DNA from 4 places in the Pseudomonas sp. SMN11 genome. Region 1 is predicted to be linked to each of the others. Evidence: predicted binding sites of a transcription regulator. Region 1 holds the regulator's gene; each other region holds the start of a gene.
The links. Region 1 encodes FliA, which starts transcription of late flagellar genes. Its sites were predicted from a motif close to CTAAAGTTTNNNNNNNNNNNGCCGNTAA; they were not measured.
Positions count from the first base shown of each region.

Region 2: the regulator FliA is predicted to act here: its motif matches at 1,809-1,836, upstream of ACLEJU_RS04025 (methyl-accepting chemotaxis protein).
Region 3: the regulator FliA is predicted to act here: its motif matches at 2,279-2,306, upstream of flgM (flagellar biosynthesis anti-sigma factor FlgM).
Region 4: the regulator FliA is predicted to act here: its motif matches at 2,840-2,867, upstream of motA (flagellar motor stator protein MotA).

Region 1 is NZ_JBKGGW010000042.1:7,663-12,850, forward strand. Features, by position in the region: gene flhA (flagellar biosynthesis protein FlhA) at 1-136, shown strand, start outside; gene flhF (flagellar biosynthesis protein FlhF) at 148-1,455, shown strand; gene fleN (flagellar synthesis regulator FleN) at 1,549-2,382, shown strand; gene fliA (RNA polymerase sigma factor FliA) at 2,379-3,119, shown strand; gene ACLEJU_RS25085 (chemotaxis response regulator CheY) at 3,224-3,598, shown strand; gene ACLEJU_RS25090 (protein phosphatase CheZ) at 3,617-4,405, shown strand; gene ACLEJU_RS25095 (chemotaxis protein CheA) at 4,418-5,188, shown strand, end outside.
Region 2 is NZ_JBKGGW010000002.1:377,927-383,114, reverse strand. Features, by position in the region: gene ACLEJU_RS04030 (tRNA-uridine aminocarboxypropyltransferase) at 1-70, opposite strand, end outside; gene ACLEJU_RS04025 (methyl-accepting chemotaxis protein) at 174-1,739, opposite strand; gene ACLEJU_RS04020 (LysR family transcriptional regulator) at 1,873-2,766, opposite strand; gene speB (agmatinase) at 2,990-3,940, shown strand; gene ACLEJU_RS04010 (sodium:solute symporter) at 4,204-5,188, shown strand, end outside.
Region 3 is NZ_JBKGGW010000037.1:1,819-7,006, reverse strand. Features, by position in the region: gene cheR (protein-glutamate O-methyltransferase CheR) at 1-379, opposite strand, end outside; gene ACLEJU_RS23665 (chemotaxis protein CheV) at 431-1,360, opposite strand; gene flgA (flagellar basal body P-ring formation chaperone FlgA) at 1,439-2,191, shown strand; gene flgM (flagellar biosynthesis anti-sigma factor FlgM) at 2,343-2,657, shown strand; gene ACLEJU_RS23650 (flagella synthesis protein FlgN) at 2,708-3,175, shown strand; gene ACLEJU_RS23645 (flagellar brake protein) at 3,256-3,999, shown strand; gene ACLEJU_RS23640 (MFS transporter) at 4,097-5,188, opposite strand, start outside.
Region 4 is NZ_JBKGGW010000016.1:10,887-16,074, forward strand. Features, by position in the region: gene asd (archaetidylserine decarboxylase) at 1-398, opposite strand, end outside; gene ACLEJU_RS15270 (rhodanese-like domain-containing protein) at 395-1,222, opposite strand; gene ACLEJU_RS15275 (HDOD domain-containing protein) at 1,266-2,801, opposite strand; gene motA (flagellar motor stator protein MotA) at 2,932-3,783, shown strand; gene motB (flagellar motor protein MotB) at 3,787-4,821, shown strand; gene ACLEJU_RS15290 (molecular chaperone Tir) at 4,855-5,188, opposite strand, start outside.

The sequences.
Region 1 (5,188 bases):
GGTAGCTGGCCCGATCCGTGCCATGTTGTCGCGCTTCGGTCGCCTGGCTGTACCGAATTTGCATGTTCTGGCGTATCAGGAAATACCGGATAACAAGCAAGTCACCATCGTTGCCACAGTGGGCCCCAACGGCTGAGGTAGTGGGTTATGCAAGTCAAGCGTTTTTTCGCCGCCGATATGCGTCAGGCCATGAAGCTGGTCCGTGATGAGCTGGGCTCCGATGCCGCCATCATCGGCAACCGCCGCATTGCCGGTGGTGTCGAGCTGACCGCCGCGCTGGACTACAAGCTGTCCGCACTGGCCCCGCGCGTCCCCAACGTCGAGCTGGAAGAAGAGCTGCGCAAGACCCAATCGCGCATCGCCACTGCCCAGGCCGAGTTGGACAACCGCGCCGAGGCCACCGAAGGCAGCCGCCAATTGTTCGCCGGCCAGTCGCTGACCGCGGCCGAGCCATTGATCGAACCGCATGTCGATGCCCCGGCAGTGGCTGCCGCACCTGCCCCTGCCCCGGTCGACCCGCGCCTGTTCGACGCCATGCGTTCGGAGTTGTCGGGCCTGCGTGAGCTGCTCGAAGTGCAGCTCGGCTCGCTGGCCTGGAACCAGCTGCAGGGCAGCAAACCGGCCCAGGCCAACCTCTGGCGTCGCCTGCAGCGCATTGGCCTGTCCGGCCCGATCGCCCGCGAGCTGCTCGACCTCACCAGCGAGATCGAAGAGCCGCGCCAGGCCTGGCGCATGCTGCTCGCGCACCTGGCGCGGATGATCGAAGTGCCCCAGGTCGAACCGATCGAAGAGGGCGGGGTGATCGCCATGGTCGGCCCGGCCGGCATGGGCAAGACCACCACCCTGGCCAAGCTGGCGGCGCGTTACGTGCTCAAGTACGGCCCGCAGAACCTTGCCCTGGTGAGCATGGACAGCTTCCGCATCGGTGCCCAGGAGCAGCTCAAGACCCTGGGGCGCATCCTCAACGTGCCGGTGACCTACGTCGATCCGGGCCAGTCGCTGGCAGCCGCGCTGGAGCCACTGCTGCGCAAGCGCGTGGTGCTGATCGATACCGCCGGCCTGCAGGCCAGCGACCCGGCCCTGCGCATGCAACTGGAGACCCTGGCCGGGCGTGGCATTGCCGCGAAGAATTACCTGGTGCTGGCCACCACCAGCCAGAAGCAGGTGCTGACCGCTGCCTACCACAGCTACAAGCGCTGCGGCCTGGCTGGCTGCATCCTGACCAAACTTGATGAAACGGCGAGCCTCGGCGACGTGCTGAGCCTGGCCATCAGTCATGAACTGCCCGTGGCCTATCTCACCGACGGCCCGCGCATTCCTGACGACCTGCACCTGCCGCGCCCGCACCAGCTGGTGACCCGCGCGGTCAACGTGCAGTTGCAGGACGAGCCCAGCGAAGAGGCGATGGCCGACATGTTCGCTGATCTCTACCACAACCCGCGGCGCGCAGGTTGAGGATGAAGCGTATGCAAAGTACCTACATTCCGGGGCTGGCAGTGCTACCCCGCGTGTGGCTTGGGTCCAAGCGAGACAAGGTAAACAACGAACATGGGTAGCATGCATCCCGTACAGGTGATCGCCGTCACTGGTGGCAAAGGTGGCGTCGGCAAGACTAACGTTTCAGTGAACCTGTCCCTGGCGCTGGCCGAACTTGGCCGCCGGGTAATGTTGCTGGACGCCGACCTTGGCCTGGCCAATGTCGACGTATTGCTGGGTCTCACCCCAAAACGCACCCTGGCCGATGTCATCGAAGGGCGCTGCGAGCTGCGCGATGTACTGTTGCAGGGGCCTGGCGGGGTGCGCATCGTGCCAGCCGCCTCCGGCACCCAGAGCATGGTGCACCTGGCCCCGGCCCAGCATGCCGGGCTGATCCAGGCCTTCAGCGAGATCGGCGACAACCTCGACGTGCTGGTGATCGACACTGCTGCGGGCATTGGTGACTCTGTAGTCAGCTTCGTGCGCGCGGCCCAGGAAGTGCTGCTGGTGGTGTGCGACGAGCCGACCTCGATCACCGACGCCTACGCGCTGATCAAGCTGCTCAACCGCGACTACGGCATGAACCGTTTCCGCGTGCTGGCCAACATGGCGCAGAGCCCGCAGGAAGGGCGCAACCTGTTCGCCAAGTTGACCAAGGTCACCGACCGCTTCCTTGACGTCGCCCTACAATATGTCGGCGCCGTGCCCTACGACGAGAGCGTGCGCAAGGCGGTGCAGAAGCAGCGCGCGGTGTACGAGGCCTTCCCTCGCTCCAAATGCGCCCTGGCCTTCAAGGCCATCGCGCAGAAGGTCGACAGCTGGCCGCTGCCGGCCAACCCGCGCGGGCACCTTGAGTTCTTTGTCGAGCGCCTGGTGCAACCCACCAGCGCAGGACCCGTGCTATGAACGCGAGCGGCTTCAAGATGTACAGCAAGGCGTCGAAAGACGCCCAATTCGAGTTGGTGGAACGCTACGCGCCGCTGGTCAAGCGCATCGCCTACCACTTGCTGGCACGCCTGCCGGCCAACGTCCAGGTCGAGGACCTGATCCAGGCCGGCATGATCGGCCTGCTGGAAGTGGCCAACAAGTATGACGCCAGCAAGGGCGCCAGCTTCGAAACCTACGCTGGCATCCGCATCCGCGGGGCGATGCTCGACGAGGTCCGCAAGGGCGATTGGGCACCGCGTTCGGTGCACCGCAATACGCGCATGGTCAGTGATGCGATGCGCGCCGTGGAAGCAAGAACTGGCCGCGACGCTAAAGATCATGAAGTTGCTGCCGAACTCCAATTGAGTCTCGATGATTACTACGGGATCTTGAACGATACCTTGGGGAGCCGCCTGTTCAGTTTCGACGACCTGTTGCAGGACGGCGAGCACGAAGGGCTGCACGAGGACGGCGCCAGTGGTCAGGTCGAGCCGTCGCGCGATCTGGAAGACGAGCGCTTCCAGGCTGCCCTGACCGATGCGATCGCCAACCTGCCGGAGCGTGAGCGCCTGGTGCTGGCGCTGTACTACGACGAAGAGCTGAACCTCAAGGAAATCGGTGAGGTGCTGGGGGTCAGCGAATCGCGAGTCAGCCAGTTGCACAGCCAGTGTGCCGCGCGCCTGCGCAGCCGCCTGGGGGAATGGCGGGCGCGTTGAGCCCGGGGTCGTTGCAGTCGTTTTCCACGTTGTACCGAATATGAATACGCGTGCTCGGGGCCGAGCGCGTTTGAGACTGCTTGGAGGTCTACTTGAACAAAGACATGAAAATCCTCATCGTTGACGACTTTTCGACGATGCGGCGGATCATCAAGAACCTGTTGCGTGACCTGGGCTTCACCAACACCGATGAAGCCGATGACGGCACCACCGCTCTGCCGATGCTCGAAAGCGGCCATTACGACTTCCTGGTGACCGACTGGAACATGCCGGGCATGTCCGGTATCGATCTGCTGCGCAAGGTCCGTGCCCACGATCGCCTGAAGACCATGCCGGTGCTGATGGTGACCGCCGAAGCCAAGCGCGACCAGATCATCGAAGCGGCCCAGGCCGGCGTCAACGGTTACGTGGTCAAGCCATTCACCGCCCAGGTGCTCAAAGAAAAGATCGAGAAGATCTTCGAACGCGTCAACGGCTGAGTCACGTCAGGGGGCGCCATGGAAACAACACAAACGTCTTTGGGGGAGTTCGAGTCGACCCTGAAGAAACATGCCCAGGAGCTGGTCGAGAGCCTGGAACGCGGGCGTTTCGGCGAGGCGGTGCAGCTGATTCATCAGCTCAACCAGACCCGCGACCGTGGCCTGTACCAGGAAGTCGGCAAGTTAACCCGTGAGCTGCACAGCGCGATCGTCAGCTTCCAGATCGACCCGCGCATGCCGCAGGCCGAGGAAGTCTCGCAGATAACCGATGCCACCGAGCGCCTGTCCTACGTGGTCAAGCTCACCGAGGGTGCCGCCAACCGCACCATGGACCTGGTGGAGGAGAGCACCCCGGTGCTCAACGACCTGGCAGCCGAAGCGCAAGGCCTGAGCGTCGACTGGCAGCGCTTCATGCGCCGCGAAGTCGCAGCGCCGGAGTTCCGCGAGCTGGTCAAGCGCGTCGACAGTTTCCTGACGCACAGCGCCGAGGGCAACCGCAAGGTCGCCGGCCACCTCAACGACATTCTGCTGGCCCAGGACTATCAGGACCTGACTGGCCAGGTGATCAAGCGCGTGACTGCGCTGGTGACCGAAGTTGAAAGCAATCTGCTCAAGCTCGTGCTGATGGCCAGCCAGGTCGACCGGTTTGCCGGTATCGAACACGACCACCAGCAGCTGCGCGCTGAAAAAGATGAAGAAAAACATCCGACTCGGGGTGAAGGTCCGCAGATTCATGCCGATAAGCGTGAAGACGTTGTGTCCGGTCAGGACGACGTCGACGATCTGCTGTCCAGCCTGGGTTTTTAAGGAGCACGTTTAATGAGCTTCGGCGCCGATGAAGAAATCCTTCAGGATTTCCTGGTAGAAGCCGGCGAAATTCTTGAGCAACTGTCCGAGCAACTGGTCGAGCTGGAAAGCCGGCCCGACGATGCCGACCTGCTCAATGCAATCTTTCGCGGTTTCCACACTGTAAAAGGGGGCGCCGGCTTCCTTCAGCTGAACGAGCTGGTGGAGTGCTGCCACATCGCCGAGAACGTGTTCGACATCCTGCGCAAAGGTGAGCGCCGGGTCGACGCGGAACTGATGGACGTGGTGCTCGAGGCACTGGACACGGTCAACAGCATGTTCGGCCAGGTGCGTGAGCGCAGCGAAGTGACCCCGGCCACCCCGGAGTTGCTGGCGGCCCTGTCGCGCCTGGCGGAACCTGCCAGCGCCGACGCCCCGGTAGCACCGGTAGCAGTGGTCGAGGCTGCAGCGGAGCCGGTGGCTGCCGAGGCAGATATCACCGACACCGAGTTCGAACAGCTGCTCGACTCGCTCGATGCGGTCAAGGCCGAAGCGGCCGCCGCCGAAGCGCAGATGCAGGGCGAGACCCTGAGCGGCGCGGGTGACGACATCACCGACGCCGAGTTCGAATCGCTGCTCGACCAGTTGCATGGCAAGGGCCAGTTCTCGCCCGAAGTGGCTGCTGCCGAAGCGGTGGTCGATGCCAGTGCACCGCTGAGCGACGAAATCACCGACGAAGAATTCGAGTCGTTGCTGGACCAGTTGCACGGCAAGGGCACCTTCCAGGCCGATGCCTTGCCGGCT
Region 2 (5,188 bases), on a different contig from region 1:
GGCTGGGAATCACCGGGCAGAGGCAATGGTCGAGCGGGCGCTGGCAGCGTTCGCAGCGGGGTCTGGGCATGAGGATCTCCGTTGGCGGAGTATTTTGCCACAGGCTGATATTTAGGGCCCGCTTTGCGGGCCTTTCGCGGGTCTAGCCCGCGAATGGGCCTGCAAGCGTAAATCTATCGGTTGAACCGCTCCGCCAGGCTATGCAGGTATTCGGCCATCCGCTCCAGGTCTTGGCTGATCTCGGCCCCCTGCTTGGCCTGCCCTGCGCTCTGGTCGCACAGCTGGGCAATGCGCACGATCTGCTGGTTGATGTCCTCGGCCACATGGCTCTGCTGCTCCGAGGCCGTGGCCATCTGTTGGCTCATGCCGGTAATGCGGCTGACCGCCTGGGCGATCCCGGCCAGCGCCGCCTGCACCGCCTCGACACTGTGCACGCTGTCTCGCGAAATCTGCTCGCCGCGGCTGGCGGTGCTCACCGCCCGCTCGGCGCCGGCACGCAGCGAGGCGATGATCTGGTGAATCTCGTCGGTGGAGTCGCGCGTGCGCCGGGCCAGTGAGCGCACCTCGTCGGCGACCACGGCAAAGCCCCTGCCCTGCTCACCAGCCCGGGCTGCCTCGATCGCGGCGTTGAGCGCCAGCAGGTTGGTCTGCTCGGCAATCGAGGTGATCACGTCGACCACACTGCCGATCGACTGGGTCTGCTCGGCCAGGGCATTGACCGCCTGGCCGATGTCACTGACCGCCTCGCTCATGCTGCCCATGGCTTTCAAGCTCTGCTGCGCCAGCTCGCTGCCGTGCTGGGCCAGCTGATCGGCGTCACCGGCGGCATGGGCGGTGCTTTGTACGTTGTGGGTGACCTCCTGGATGGTCGCGGCCATCTGCGCGATGGCCGTGGCCGACTGGTCGGTCTCGCTGCGCTGGCGGTCGAGCATCTGTGCCTGGGCATCGGACAGGTCGGCCGATTGCGCGGCACGCGACTTCACCCCGACGCCGGCATCCACCAGTCGGGTCAGCGCGGTCTGCAGGCGCGCCTCTTCGCTGATGATGGCCAGGTCGAGCTGGCCCTGCAGGCCGGGGTTGTCACTGTAGGTCAGGGCCACCAGGGGGCTGGTGAACGCCTTGGGGTGTTCCGCGAGCGTGCGGCGGATTGCCTGGTCTTGCTGATGTTCGATCAGGTACCAGGCCACCAGCAAGCTGGCCATCAACATGCCCAGCGCCGCGTAGGGTGGCAGCCAGAGGTAACCGGCAGCCGACAGCAGACCTGCGCCGATCAATGGCCAGCTGTGGCCCAGGCCACGAGCGAGCCGGGCCGCCCACGGCACGGCTGACTTGCCTGCGCGAAGCCGCGCGTAAAGGGCTTCGGCACGGCGAATCTGCTCGCAGGTCGGCACCGAACGCACCGACTCGTAGCCACTGACGCGGCCATTTTCGTAGATCGCCGTGACATAGGCGCTGACCCAGTAGTAATCGCCGTTCTTGGCGCGGTTCTTGACCACGCCCATCCAGGGCTTGCCTTGCTTGATAGTCTCCCACATATGCCCGAAAACCGCTGGCGGCATGTCGGGATGACGCACCAGATTGTGCGGCTGGCCCACCAACTCCTCGTAGGTGAAGCCGCTAATCGCCACGAAGGCATCGTTGCAGTAGGTGATACGGCTGTTCAGGTCCGTGGTGGAGATAAGGCGCTGATCGCTGGAAAAGGTTCTTTCGTGCTCAGTGACGGGCAAGTTCATGCGCATCTTGAACGGTCCTTCGAAGATGGGAGTAAGGGAACAGCGCAACTAAATATCTAGCAGAGCGTGGAGGAGTTAGCGGCCATGTTGCCGATAAATTTAGCGTGCACCGTCGGATTGTCCGACAATTTACAAACCATCAACCGACATACAGTTGGCTCTTGAGCAGGTCCCGGAATGTTTGTAGCAACGGCTCCCGGCTCCGCCCCCTGCGAATGATCAGCGAGAATGGTGCCTGATAGCCGAAAGTGGCCGGCGATAGCACGCGTAGGTCGCCCTTGTCGGCCCACGCCTGGGCATAATGTTCGGGCAGATAGCCGATATAGGCGCCAGAGAGGATCAGGATCAGCTGCGCCTCCATGCTCTCCACCGTCGCCGCGCTGTGCTTGAAGCCATGCCGGGCCAGCTCGGCCTGGCTCCAGTAACCGCGCCCGACCATGCGCTGCTGGGTCACCACCTGCTCAGGGATGCGCCTTTCGGCGAACAGCGGGTGGCGGCTGCTGCAGTACAGCCAGTGCTGCTCACGGTACAACGGCTGATACAGCAGGCCGCTCATGCGCGAGGAGAACGCGCCGATGGCCAAGTCCAGGCGGTTGTCCTGCACACCCAGCTGCAGTTCGTAAGGGCTGGACACCGACAGATGCAGGTGCACGGCCGGGTGCTCCTGGCTGTAGGCGCCGATCACTTCAGCCAGTGGCAGTGCGCGATCGCCTACGGTGGAGTCGATCACGCCGAGGTTGAGGGTGCCGCGCAGCTCGCCCTTGAGCGCTGCGGCGTACTGTTCGAAACCATCCAGCTCGGCCAGCAGGCGCAGTGTCTCCTGGTGGAACAGCTCGCCCTTGCTGGTCAGGCTGAAGCCGCCGCGGCCGCGGTGGCACAAGACGATACCCAAGGCACCTTCGAGCTGGCTCATGTAGGTACTGATGGCCGAGGTCGACAGGTTGAGCTCGCGCTGGGCATTGGCGAACCCCTGGTGGCGCACCACGCTGACGAAGATGCGCAGCAGTTTCAGGTCGGGCAAGGTCGAGGCCATGGTGCAAGGGGTCCACAGGGGTATTTGCGCGCAGTCTAACCGCTCCTGCGGCCTTAGTTCAGAAATTCCTGAAGTAAGTATTTGCCGGTAGCGATTTTTCCCACGCACTACCTTGCGCAGACTTGGCCGAAATGACCCTGCCCGCCAGCGATCCAGACTTGATAGGCGTGCGGCGGCACAGGTTCGAACAAACAAAACAATCGACCGACTGATGAGGCCCACCGTGGACAAAGTTCTCCACCAACCACTGGGCGGCAACGAAATGCCGCGTTTCGGCGGCATCGCCACCATGCTCCGTCTCCCCCACCTGCAAAGTGCCCAAGGCCTGGACGCCGCGTTCATCGGCGTACCGCTGGACATCGGCACCTCGCTGCGCTCCGGCACCCGTTTCGGCCCGCGCCAGATCCGCGCCGAATCAGTGATGATCCGCCCCTACAACATGGCCACCGGTGCCGCCCCGTTCGACTCGCTGTCGGTGGCCGACATCGGTGACGTGGCGATCAACACCTTCAACCTGCTTGACGCCGTGCGCATCATCGAAGAAGCCTACGACGAGATCGTCGAGCACAATGTCATCCCGATGACCTTGGGTGGCGACCACACCATCACCCTGCCGATCCTGCGTGCCCTGCACAAGAAGCACGGCAAGATCGGCCTGGTGCACATCGATGCCCACGCCGACGTCAACGACCACATGTTCGGCGAGAAGATCGCCCACGGCACCACCTTCCGCCGCGCCGTGGAAGAAGGCCTGCTCGATTGCGACCGCGTGGTGCAGATCGGCCTGCGCGCCCAGGGCTACACCGCCGATGACTTCAACTGGAGCCGCCGTCAGGGCTTCCGCGTGGTCCAGGCCGAAGAGTGCTGGCACAAGTCGCTGGAACCGCTGATGGCCGAAGTGCGTGAAAAGGTCGGCGGTGGCCCGGTGTACCTGTCGTTCGACATCGACGGTATCGACCCGGCCTGGGCCCCAGGCACAGGCACCCCGGAAATTGGCGGCTTGACCACCATCCAGGCGATGGAGATCATTCGCGGCTGCCACGGCCTGGACCTGATCGGCTGTGACCTGGTTGAAGTCTCCCCGCCTTACGACACCACCGGCAACACTTCGCTGCTCGGCGCCAACCTGTTGTTCGAGATGCTCTGCGTGCTACCGGGCGTCGTGCGTCGCTGACCGCCGGCATTTGCAACACCCTTGTAGGAGCGGCCTTGTGTCGCGAAAGGGCCGCAAAGCGGCCCCCGGATTTTGGCGGCACCGCATAGATTGCTGGGGCCGCTGCGCGGCCCTTTCGCGACGCAAGGCCGCTCCTACAGACCCCGGCAGGAGCCATGAGGGAGGGCCATAGAGGCCCGCCAACACAAGACAAGACCGCCGGGCGCCGTGAACACGCCTGCGCGGTCGATCTCGCCATAATAAAGATAATCGGGAGACCCCCAATGGCCTTGGACATCATTGTTGTAATGATCTATACCGTCGGCATGCTAGGGCTGGGCTGGTATGGCATGCGGCGCGCGAAAACCCAGGAAGACTACCTGGTAGCCGGGCGCAACCTTGGCCCGACCCTGTATATGGGCACCATGGCCACCACCGTGCTCGGCGGCGCCTCCACCGTCGGCACCGTACGCCTGGGCTACGTCCACGGCATCTCCGGTTTCTGGCTCTGTGCCGCCCTGGGCCTGGGCATCATCGCCCTCAACCTGTTCCTCGCCAAGCCGCTGCTGCGCCTGAAGATCTTCACCGTCACCCAGGTGCTGGAACGTCGTTACAACCCGATGGCCCGTCAGGCCAGCGCGGCCATCATGCTGGCCTATGCGCTGATGATCGGCGTGACCTCCACCCTGGCCATGGCCACCGTCCTGCAAGTACTGCTCGACCTGCCGTTCTGGGCGTCGCTGCTGCTCGGCGGCGGAGTGGTGGTGGTCTATTCGACCATCGGCGGCATGTGGTCGCTGACCCTGACCGACATCGTCCAGTTCGTCATCAAGACCGTTGGCCTGATGTTCATCCTGCTGCCGGTGTGCCTGTACAAGGCCGGTGGCTGGGACACCTTGGTAGCCAAGCTGCCGGCGGCCAGCTTCAGCTGGACCACCATCGGCTGGGACACCATCATCACCTACTTCCTGATCTACTTCTTCGGCATCCTGATCGGCCAGGACATCTGGCAGCGGGTTTTCACTGCCCGTGACGAGAAGGTCTGCCAGCGCGCCGGCACCACCGCAGGTGTGTACTGCGTGCTGTACGGCCTGGCGTGCGCGCTGATCGGCATGTCCGCCCATGTCCTGATGCCGGACCTGGCCAACCCGAACAATGCCTTTGCCGAGATGATCAAAGGCCAGCTGCCGGAAGGCATTCGTGGCCTGCTGATGGCGGCAGCCCTGGCGGCCATGATGTCGACTGCCAGTGCCGGCCTGCTGGCGGCCT
Region 3 (5,188 bases), on a different contig from region 1:
ATTCGTCGATGGCCATCGAGATCGAGTACGGCTCCTGGCCCGACGAGCAGGCCGCTGACCACATGCGCAGGCGCTGCCCGGGGTTGTTCCTGATGAACTCGGGAATGACCTTGTTCTTCAGCACTTCGAACGGGTAGGTATCGCGAAACCACAGGGTCTCGTTGGTGGTCATCGCATCCACCACCTGCTCGCGCAAACCGCCCCGCGGCTGGGTCTGGATACGCTGTACCAGCTCGCCCAGGCTCTTGATGCCCTGCTGTTCCATCAGCTTGTTGAGACGGCTGGAAACCAGGTACTGCTTATTCTCGCCCAGCAGGATGCCACAGGCTTTTTCCAGGAATACCCTGAACTGTTCGAACTCCAAATTACCCGTAGACACTACTGCCGCCTCTTTTCAATCACTGGTGCCGGGAGCATGCCCCCGGCTGCTTCAATGCGCTGCCTTGATCCGGTCGACCACGCGCTGGGCCAGGTCGTCCGGCTTGAACTTGGCCAGGAAATCATCAGCCCCGACCTTCTTGACCATCGCCTGGTTGAACACTCCGGACAACGAAGTATGCAGGCAGATGTGCAATTTTTGCATACGCGGGTCGCTGCGGATCTCTGCGGTAAGCGTATAGCCGTCCATTTCCGGCATTTCAATGTCGGAGATCATCATCAGTAACTCTTCTTCCGGCTTCTTGCCCTCGTCGACCAGCTTGCGCAAGTAGTCCAGAGCCTGACGGCCATCGTTGAGCGCCACCACCTCCACACCCACCGTCTGCAGGCAGCGGCTGACCTGCTTGCGCGCCACCGACGAATCGTCGACGGTCAGCACCCGCAGCAGCGTGGCCTTGTCCTGCACCTCGGCATCGACCACGCCGGCAGACACCGACTCGGACGACGGCGCCACCTCGGCCAGCACCTTCTCCACGTCGATGATCTCGACCATGCGGTTGTCGACCCGGGTGACGGCGGTCAGGTAGTGGTCGCGCCCCGTGCCCTTGGGTGGCGGATGGATCTCTTCCCAGTTCATGTTGACGATGCGCTCGACCGAGTGCACCAGAAAGCCCTGGGTCTTGGTGTTGTACTCGGTGATGATCACGAAGCTGTTGCGCGTGTCTTCCTGCAACCCCGGCAGGCCGGTCGCCATCGACAGGTCGAGGATCGGGATGGTTGCCCCGCGAATGTTGGCCACGCCGCGCACCACCGGGTGCGACTTGGGCAGCACGGTCAGCTCCGGGCACTGCAGCACTTCGCGAACCTTGAACACGTTTATGCCGTAAAGCTGCGCCCCGTTGAGACGGAACAGCAGCAACTCCAGGCGATTCTGCCCAACCAGCTGCGTGCGCTGGTTGACTGAATCCATTACCCCCGCCATGCCTGACTCCTTATGCGTTCTGCCTTTTTGGTGCTACGTGGTCACCAAGTCGGCACGGGCTTTGCTTTTTTGAGCGCCATGTACACGAAAACGACAAATTTCCGACGACTGACACACCTGCTGAGCGGCACGCTCGCCGTGCTATGCCTGCTGGCACCCGGCGTTCGCACGCTGGCGGACGCGGTTACCTTGCCTGAACAGCTTATCGGTGTCACCCAAGGGTTTCTTGAATTCAGTGTCGAGGACTACCTGGCCACCACCCAGACTCCCGGGCGCTACGAAATCCAGGTCAACCCGCTCGACCCGCGCCTGCGCATGCCGCTGTGCAGCCAGCAACTGGACGCCTCGCTGGAGAGCCCGGCGCAGCCGCTGGGCCGGGTGACCGTACGGGTACGCTGTGACGGTAGCGCGCCGTGGACCCTCTTCGTGCCGGCGACGGTGAAGCTGTTCCGCGACGTGGTGGTGGTGACCCGCCCGCTCAAGCGCGACAACGTCGTTGGCGAAAATGACGTGGCCCTGCGCGAGCGCGACGTCGGTACGCTGACCCAGGGTTTTCTCACCGACCTCGACCAGGCGGTAGGCATGAAGATGGTGCGCTCGACGGTGCTCGACCAGGTGCTCACGGCGCAGCATCTGGAGCAAGCCGAGGTGGTGCGCAAGGGCGACCACGTAGTGATTACCGCACGCAGCGGCCCCTTGAGCGTGCGCATGCCGGGCGAAGCCTTGGCCAAGGGCGGCCAGGGCGAGCAGATCCGCGTGCGCAACCTCAATTCGCAGCGGGTGGTCAAGGCTCGGGTCACCGGCCCCGGCCAGGTTGAGGTCGCCATGTAGATTGCGCTGGCGGTGTGTAACTGCTTTTCCTAAACTGTGCCAGAAACGGGTTCGCGAGCTTGCTGACAGGCGGCTAAGCATTTGTGCCTAAAGTTTCTTTCGGGTTGGCCGAAAACAAGGCAAGCGTCCAAATACCCAGAGGTTTCTGATCATGGTCATCGACTTCAGTCGTTTGAATAACTCTCCGTCCGTCACGGGCGGCGTTCGTGGCAACGCCACGTCCGGCAACGCCGAGAAAAGCGGCGAAACCCAAGAAGCGCCGAAAAGCGCCAGCGCCAGCGGAGAAGCGGTACACCTCAGCCAAGAGGCCCAGCAGTTGCAAAAGGTCAGCGACAAGCTGCGCGACCAGCCCGTCGTCAACAGTGCCCGCGTGGCGCAGTTGAAACAGGCGATCGCAGACGGCAGCTACCAGGTCGATGCCGGCCGGGTCGCCAGCAAACTGCTCGATTTCGAAGCCCAGCGCTGACCGTTCGTCGCGCTGACTTCACGGACGCTATGTAAAGCCAAGAGTTAGCCATGCACGACATCACTTTGCTGCAACTGATCGAAGACGACATCGCCCCGACCCAGGAACTGCTCGACCTGCTCCAGCAGGAGTCGGTGGCCCTGCACGGCCGCGACATGGCGCCGCTGGAGGGCATCCTGGCCCGCAAGCAGTCGCTGATCGTCCTGCTCGAGCAGCAAGGCATGCGCCGCAACAACCTGCTCACCAGCCTCGGCCTGAGCGCCAATCGCGCCGGGGTGCAGGCATTGGCGGCTCAGTCGGACAACGGCGAGCTGATCCTGCAGCAGCTCGATGTGCTGACCCAGTTGATGGATGCCTGCCAGAAGGTCAACGAGACCAATGGCCGGATCATCCAGGTGCAGCAACACGTCACGGCCAACCAGATCAGAATCCTTCAGGGTGGCGAAGCACCGTCGCTCTACGACAGCCGTGGCGCCACTTCACCACTTGCCAAGCCCCGGGCGCTCAGCCAAGTGTGATTACTTCTATCAAGGCACGGAACATACTGGCAAAATGCCGTTACTTGCGTGTGTCGTTTTTGCCTGGAGATTGAAAACCCGTGTTCAATGAAGCCGATGCCCCGCAACCGCCGAAGGTGCTGAACACGCCCTTGGAGATCGCGGCCAACCTGCGCCAGCTACAAGACAGCCATGATCCGCTGATCATCACCTTCCATGAGCGCAGCCAGCGGTTCCAGAGCTACGTGGTACACGTGGACCGTGACAGCAATACCCTGGCGCTGGACGAGATGATCCCGCGCGACGGCGAAAAATTCATCGAGAACGGCGAACCGTTCCGCGTCGAAGGCTTCCATGACGGCGTGCGCATCGCATGGGAATGCAATCAGGAACTGAAGATCAGCGAAGTCGACGGCCACCGCTGCTACCGTGGCGCAATGCCGGAAGAGATGACCTACCACCAGCGTCGCAACGCCTTCCGCGCCGCGCTGAAGCTGTCGCAACTGGTCGACATCATCCTCGACGGCAGCTTCCTCAAGGGTAATGGTGCCTTGCGCGGCAAGTTGCTGGACATCTCTGCCACCGGCTGCAAGCTGCGCTTCGAAGGTAATGTCGAAAACCGCCTGCAACTGGGCCAGGTGTACGAGCGTTTCAAGGCCAGCAACCCGCTGGGCCTGGTGGACACCATGGTCGAGCTGCGCCACCTGCATTATGAAGAGCGGATCAACACCACCTTCGCTGGTGTGCGCTTCCATAACCTCAATGGCCAGGCGCAGCGCAAGATCGAAAGCTTTGTGTACCAGCTGCAGCGTGAAGCGCGGCGGTTCGACAAGGACGACTACTGAGTCGCCTGCCAATACAAAAATGCCACCCATCGGGTGGCGTTTTCGTTTCTCCTGTGCCGGCCTCCGCGGGTTCACCCGCGAACAGGCCGGCACAGGTTCAGACTGACTTGCTGACCTCATCCTGCTGAGCCTCGGCAACCGGCTCGGCCTTCTGATCATCCTCGGTATCTTCAGCCGCCACCGGTGTCTGCATCACTTCCTGCACGGTCTGCTCATCCACCCGCGGGTCGAGCGCCGCCGACAGTGGCGAACCGGCCGCCGGCATGGCCACGTGGCCCAGCGGCGCATCCTGCACCTGGTGCAGCCCGGTAACCGCCTTCGGCCGGATGCGCCACACCAGCACCAGGGCAAAGAACGCGAAGAACGCATACAGCATCTGCGCCCCCAACACCTTCATCAGCACCCCCGCCGCCAGTGGCCCGATACAGGCGCCCACGCCATAGGTGACCAGCAGCATGGCGGTCAACGACACCCGCCGCTCGCTCTCGACGTGGTCATTGGAAAACGCCACCGCCAGCGGATACAGGCAGAACTGCAGCAGCGAAATCACGAAGCCGATGCCAAACAGCGCCTCCAGCGGCACGCTGGGCAGGATGGCCAGCGGCGCCGACGCCAGCGCCAGGCCCACCGCAACGCTGCGGATCAGCACCGCCCGGTCGTAGCGGTCGGACAACCAGCCCAGCGGCCACTGCACCAGCAGCCCGGCAAAAATGCAGCAGCCCATGAACAGACCGATCTGCTCGGTCGTCATGCCCTGGCTGGAGGCGTACAGCGGCGCCAAACCGTAGAACGAACCCACGATCAAGCCTGAACCCAGCACCGTGCTGAGCGACTGCGGCACCCGCTTGATGAAGAATTTCGGCTCCATCGGTGCCGGGCGCAGGGGCGCCGGGTGGATGCGCCGGGTCATCGCCACCGGCACCAGGCACAGGGCAAAGCACATGGCCACCAGCATCAGCAGTTCCGGGCCCAGCTGCGGGTGCACCACCAGAATCAGCTGGCCGAGCACCAGGCCAAGATAAGAGGCGATCATGTAGCCACTGAACACCGCACCACGGTACTTGGCTTCGGCCTGCTCGTTGAGCCAGCTCTCGATGACCATGTACTGGCACATCATGCCGAGGCCGACGATCATCCGCAGCCCGACCCACACCGGCAACCAGCTGGTCATGCCATGCCCGAGCACCGC
Region 4 (5,188 bases), on a different contig from region 1:
AATTCGCCGCCCATGAACGGCGCGGCCAGTGCCGGGTCACCGCCGAGCAACTCAAGCGCGCTGAAGCTGTGGCCCTTGGCCTGGAAGATACGACCGTGTTCGATTGGGCCCAACTGGCTGACGGCACCGTCGGCCGGGCAGAGAATTGCGCCCGGGGTTTCGTCCAGCGGGCGTGCACCTGGTTTCAGGGCGCGGGTGAAGAAGGCGTTGAAGTGCTCGTAGGCGGTGAGGTCTTCGACCAGCGCTTCGCTCATGTTCACCTGGTAGCGCTTGGCGAACCAGGCGGTGAAGGCGTTCTTGAACCAGCGCGCACGGCACTCGGCGACGCAGCCAGCCAGGCGCGACAGCAAGTGGTGCGGCAGCAGGTACTGGCTGAGGATGAACAGACGGGATTTCATTGAGTTGATTGTCCTTGAACTTCGACAGGCGTGTCCGGGTGGTTGCCCCATTCGCTCCACGAACCGGCATAGGCCTTGATGCGTGGGTAGCCGAGGGACTTGGCCACCAGGTAGGTGAAACCGGAGCGGCGGTGGGTCTGGCAGTGGGTGATCACTTCCTTGTCCGGCGTGATGCCCAATTGTTGCAGAACTTCAGCGATGTCTTTGCGGATGCGCAGATGGTCGTTGAGGTCCATGCCGGCCGTCCACTCGAAATTGACGGCGCCGGGAATGTGCCCAGCCTTGGCGGCCAGGACTTTTTCGCCGTTGAATTCCTGCGGGCCGCGGGCATCCCAGACCACCAGGTCATCCGAGCCCAGGCGGCTTTGCAGGTATTCGCGCGTGGCAGTCGGCTCGCTGTGCAGTTGCAGGTGCACGGGGGCGTTGCCCGGCGTTGGTACGTCGGTGGAGAGCTTGTCCGCTGGCCAGGCCTGGATACCGCCATTGAGGTAGTGGTAGCGCGAATGGCCGATGACATCGAGCAGCCAGATGAAGCGCCCGGCCCAGCCGCCACCTTCGTCGTCATACACCACGTAGACGGCATCGTCGCGGTGGCCCAGCTCGCTGAACAGCTTTTCCAGATCGGCCAGGGCCGGCAGCAGGCCGGGTGCCGGAGGCTGGCCGAGCTGGGTGCGCTTGCCCTCGACGAAGCGGGCGCCGGGGATGTGCCCGCTGACATAGCGGTTGGCGCTGCTCAGGTCGACCAGAATCAGCTGGGGTGAATCCAGGCGCGGCAGCAGGTCTGCGGCTTCGATCACCAAAGGCAGGCCGGAAAAGTCAGTCATCCACGTTCTCCAGTGTGGAAAGGGGGCGATTGTAGCGCAAGGCTCAGGCGCCGCGGTTGGCAAACACCGCCAGCGCACGCTCGATACATTGCGAAGTCTTGCCGAAGGCTTGCACGCTGACATCGGCCAGTGGTTTGCCACCCTGGTCGGCCACCGCCAGCATCAGCACCTGATCACCGACGGCCAGCGAGCGCAGCAACAGGTGTTCGCTGTGGAACAGCGCACGCAGTGGTGCTGGCAGCAGCGCCGAGAACTGGGCGTGGTTCTCGGGCGTCAGGCGCAGTTGGCCGACTTTGCTCATCAGCTTTTGCAGCAGTTTGTTCTGTTCGATGTCCAGAGCAATGCCACCGGCTTCCTTGGGCAGGCCGGCGATCTGCTGCACGCGCAGATAATCGGCGGTCTTGTCCAGGCTCAGCAGCATGATGCGCTGCATCCCGCAGGCTTCCAGTGCTTGGCGCGCATGGGTGGCCAGGTGCACGGCATTGGTGAACGGGCTTGGTTGTGCCAGCAGTTCCTGGCACAGCTTGCGCCAGCGACCGAGCGCTTCACTGGAAGGCGGTGGCGGGGTGAGCATGTCCGGGTGCGGGCGACGCTGGTCCCAAGGCCAGATCAGCGCCTCGGCAGGGTGGAACAGGGCATGGCGGGCGTGGCGCCGGGCGCTGGCCGCCGCTTGTTGGTGAACCTGCTGTTGCACGTCTTCCAGCGAAGTCTGCAGGTAGAGTGCGGTCAGCAGTTGCCAGCGCAGCAGATGCGGGTTGTCCCAGCCCACCTGCGCTGCCAGCGCCAGGTTGTTGGCCAGCAGCACAGTGTTGGCCGGTTCGTTGAACCAGCGGCGCAAGCCGGGTGCTTCGTCCAGGTGATGCTGCTGGCTGAGCGGGTCTTCTTCGCGGGCGATGCTCAATACTAATGCCAGTTGGTCGCGCTCTTCGAGCAGCAGGCGATAGCCTTGGGTCACCCACTTGGGCAGGCGCCAATGTTCGGCCATGGCCTGGCACAGGGCGAAGATGCGCACGCCGAACAGTTCCTGCTCCACGTCTGCCGCAGTTTCGCCCTTGTGGATTACCCGCAGCTCCCAGGCGTCCAGCAGCTTGGGGTAGGCCAGGGCCAGTGGCCACAGCGGGGCGAGGAACAGCAGGCTGCCCCAGTGGATCTCCTGCCACAGTCGCGCCAGGCGGCTGGCAAAAAGACCGTTGGCCTGTTGCGCGGCGTGCTGGCTGATCAGCAGGAATTGACGCAGCACCGGCGGAATGTCGTCTTCCGGCAGGGCGGGCAGGCGCATCAGCAGTTCCTTGCTGCGTGCCAGGCCCAGGCGATTCAGGGCGACTTCCAGGCTTTCGGCGGGCTCGGCCTGGCTGGCGTTGGCGGGGTGGTTGGCCTCGCGCATCACCGACAACACCAGGGCGGGGCTGTCCTGCATCAGTTCGGCGATGTCGCGCAACGAGCGGCGGTTGTCGTTGATCGCGCTCATGACCCGGTCGTAACTCTGCTTCGGGACCGGTACACGAACACCGTCGAGCAGCTTGACCCAGGCTTCTACAGTACGCGGATTCTGAGTGGGCACCTTGGATTCCATTGGCATTTTGACATCAGTCCGAACTGGCTTTTCGCTTTTAGTGGCTATAGTCTGGCGCAGTTCTGCCGATAAGTAGAAGAAGAGTTTTAAAGCTCCCGTCCCACTCCCTGACCACGACAGCAAGTGCTTTGATCCTATGGCTAAAATTATCGGCATCATCGTCGTATTCGCGAGCGTGCTCGGCGGATATGTACTCTCCCACGGCAAGATCGCGGCGCTGATCCAGCCGTTCGAAGTGCTGATCATCGGCGGTGCAGCCTTTGGCGCCTTCATGCAGGCCAACCCTGGTTACATGACCATGCATGTAATCAAGAAGTCGATGAAGATGTTTGGCTCACGCTTTTCCCATGCGTTCTACCTGGAAGTGCTGGGCCTGGTGTATGAGATCCTCAACAAGAGCCGTCGCGAAGGCATGATGGCGATCGAGAGCGATATCGAAGACGCCGCCGCCAGCCCGATCTTCGCCAAGTACCCGGCGGTGCTGGGCGATGAGCGCATGACCGCGTTCATCTGCGACTACCTGCGCATCATGTCCACCGGCAACATGGCGCCCCATGAGCTCGAAGGCCTGTTCGACATGGAGCTGCTGAGCATGAAGGAAGAGCTCGAGCACCCGTCGCATGCGGTCACCGGCATCGCCGACGGCATGCCTGGCTTCGGTATCGTCGCGGCGGTATTGGGTATCGTGGTGACCATGGCATCGCTCGGCGATGGCGACCAGAAGGCCATCGGCATGCACGTGGGTGCGGCACTGGTCGGTACCTTCTTCGGTATTCTCGCGGCCTATGGCTTCTTCGGCCCGCTGGCCAAGTGCCTCGAGCACGATGCCAAGGAAGAGCTCAACCTCTACGAATCGATCAAGGCCTCGCTGGTGGCCTCGGCTTCGGGCATGCCGCCTTCGCTGGCTGTCGAGTTCGGGCGCAAGGTGCTCTATCCGAAGCATCGCCCAAGCTTCGCCGAGCTGGAACAAGCGGTTCGCGGTCGCTGAGTCATGGAGAACAATCAGCCGATAATCATCAAGCGCGTCAAGCGCTTCGGTGGCGGGCACCATGGCGGCGCCTGGAAGATCGCCTTCGCCGACTTCGCCACGGCGATGATGGCGTTCTTCCTGGTGCTGTGGCTGTTATCCACCGCTACGCCTGAACAGAAGATCGCCATTGCCGGCTACTTCAAGGACCCGATCGGTTTTTCCGAGAGTGGCACGCCTTACATCATCGACCTCGGTGGTTCGCCGCAGCTGGCGCCGGAAAAGACCATCAACCCGGAGCAGAAGTCCGAGCCTACGCCTGACACCAGCATCCAGCTGGACAAGGACCAGGTCGAGACCATGGCCGAACAGGTCGAGCGCGAGCGCCTCGAGTTGCTGTTGCAGGAGCTGCAGAACAAGGTCGAGGAAAACCCGCAACTGCAGAAGTTCAAGGACCAGATCCTCTTCGAGATTACCCAGGACGGCCTGCGCATCCAGATCATGGATGCCGAGAACCGGCCGATGTTCGACATCGGCAGTGCGCGCCTGCAGCCATATTTCGAAGACATCCTGCTGGCCATGGCCGACACCATCAAGGCGGTGCCGAACAAGATCAGTATCAGTGGGCACACCGATGCCAAACCGTACTCCGGAACTGGCGACTTCGGTAACTGGGAACTCTCCGCCAACCGTGCCAACGCAGCCCGTCGAGCCCTGGTTGCCGGCGGCTATCCGGATGGCCAGGTGGCACGGGTGGTGGGTTATGCCTCGTCGTCGCTGTTCGATCGCAAGGACCCGTTCAACCCGGTCAACCGGCGTATCGACATCATCGTCCTGACCAAGAAGGCGCAGCGCGACATCGAGGGTGAGCAGGGTACACCCGAAGCGCCAGCTCAGCCTGCTCCCCCAGCCGGGGCAGCGCCTGGGGCTGCGGCCCCGGCAGCACCGGCGGCAGGGGATGCGCCTGCCCAGGCGCCGATGCAACCGCGTGAGCTGCGCCAGAAGCTGAACATCTTCGAGGATGGGACCTTGAAGATGGATGAGCAAAAGGACCAGTAACGGCTGACAGGGGCTGCAACGCAGCCCAATGCTTCAAAAACCTCGCCTGATCTTGGCCTTGAGATCGGCATGAAAGAAATCCGCATTGTCCCGGTCGACATTCGACCCATGCTCCGCTGGCAGAATCATCGCTCGCTGAAACGTGCACTCATCGTGATACGCCCGCACGAACAGGTCGATATGTGCCCGTTCGCGCATCACTGGCCACCTGTCGAGCGGTTCGGGTAGCTCGCAGCTCCCGCTGCAATAGAAACTCACCCGTCGATTGGCTGTCATCGCAGCCTCCAGCAGCCTGGCAGTCCACCAGTCATCGCTGGCTTCTGCGGGTAGCAGGCCGATCCAGTGGGTTGCATCGCTTATCTGTTGG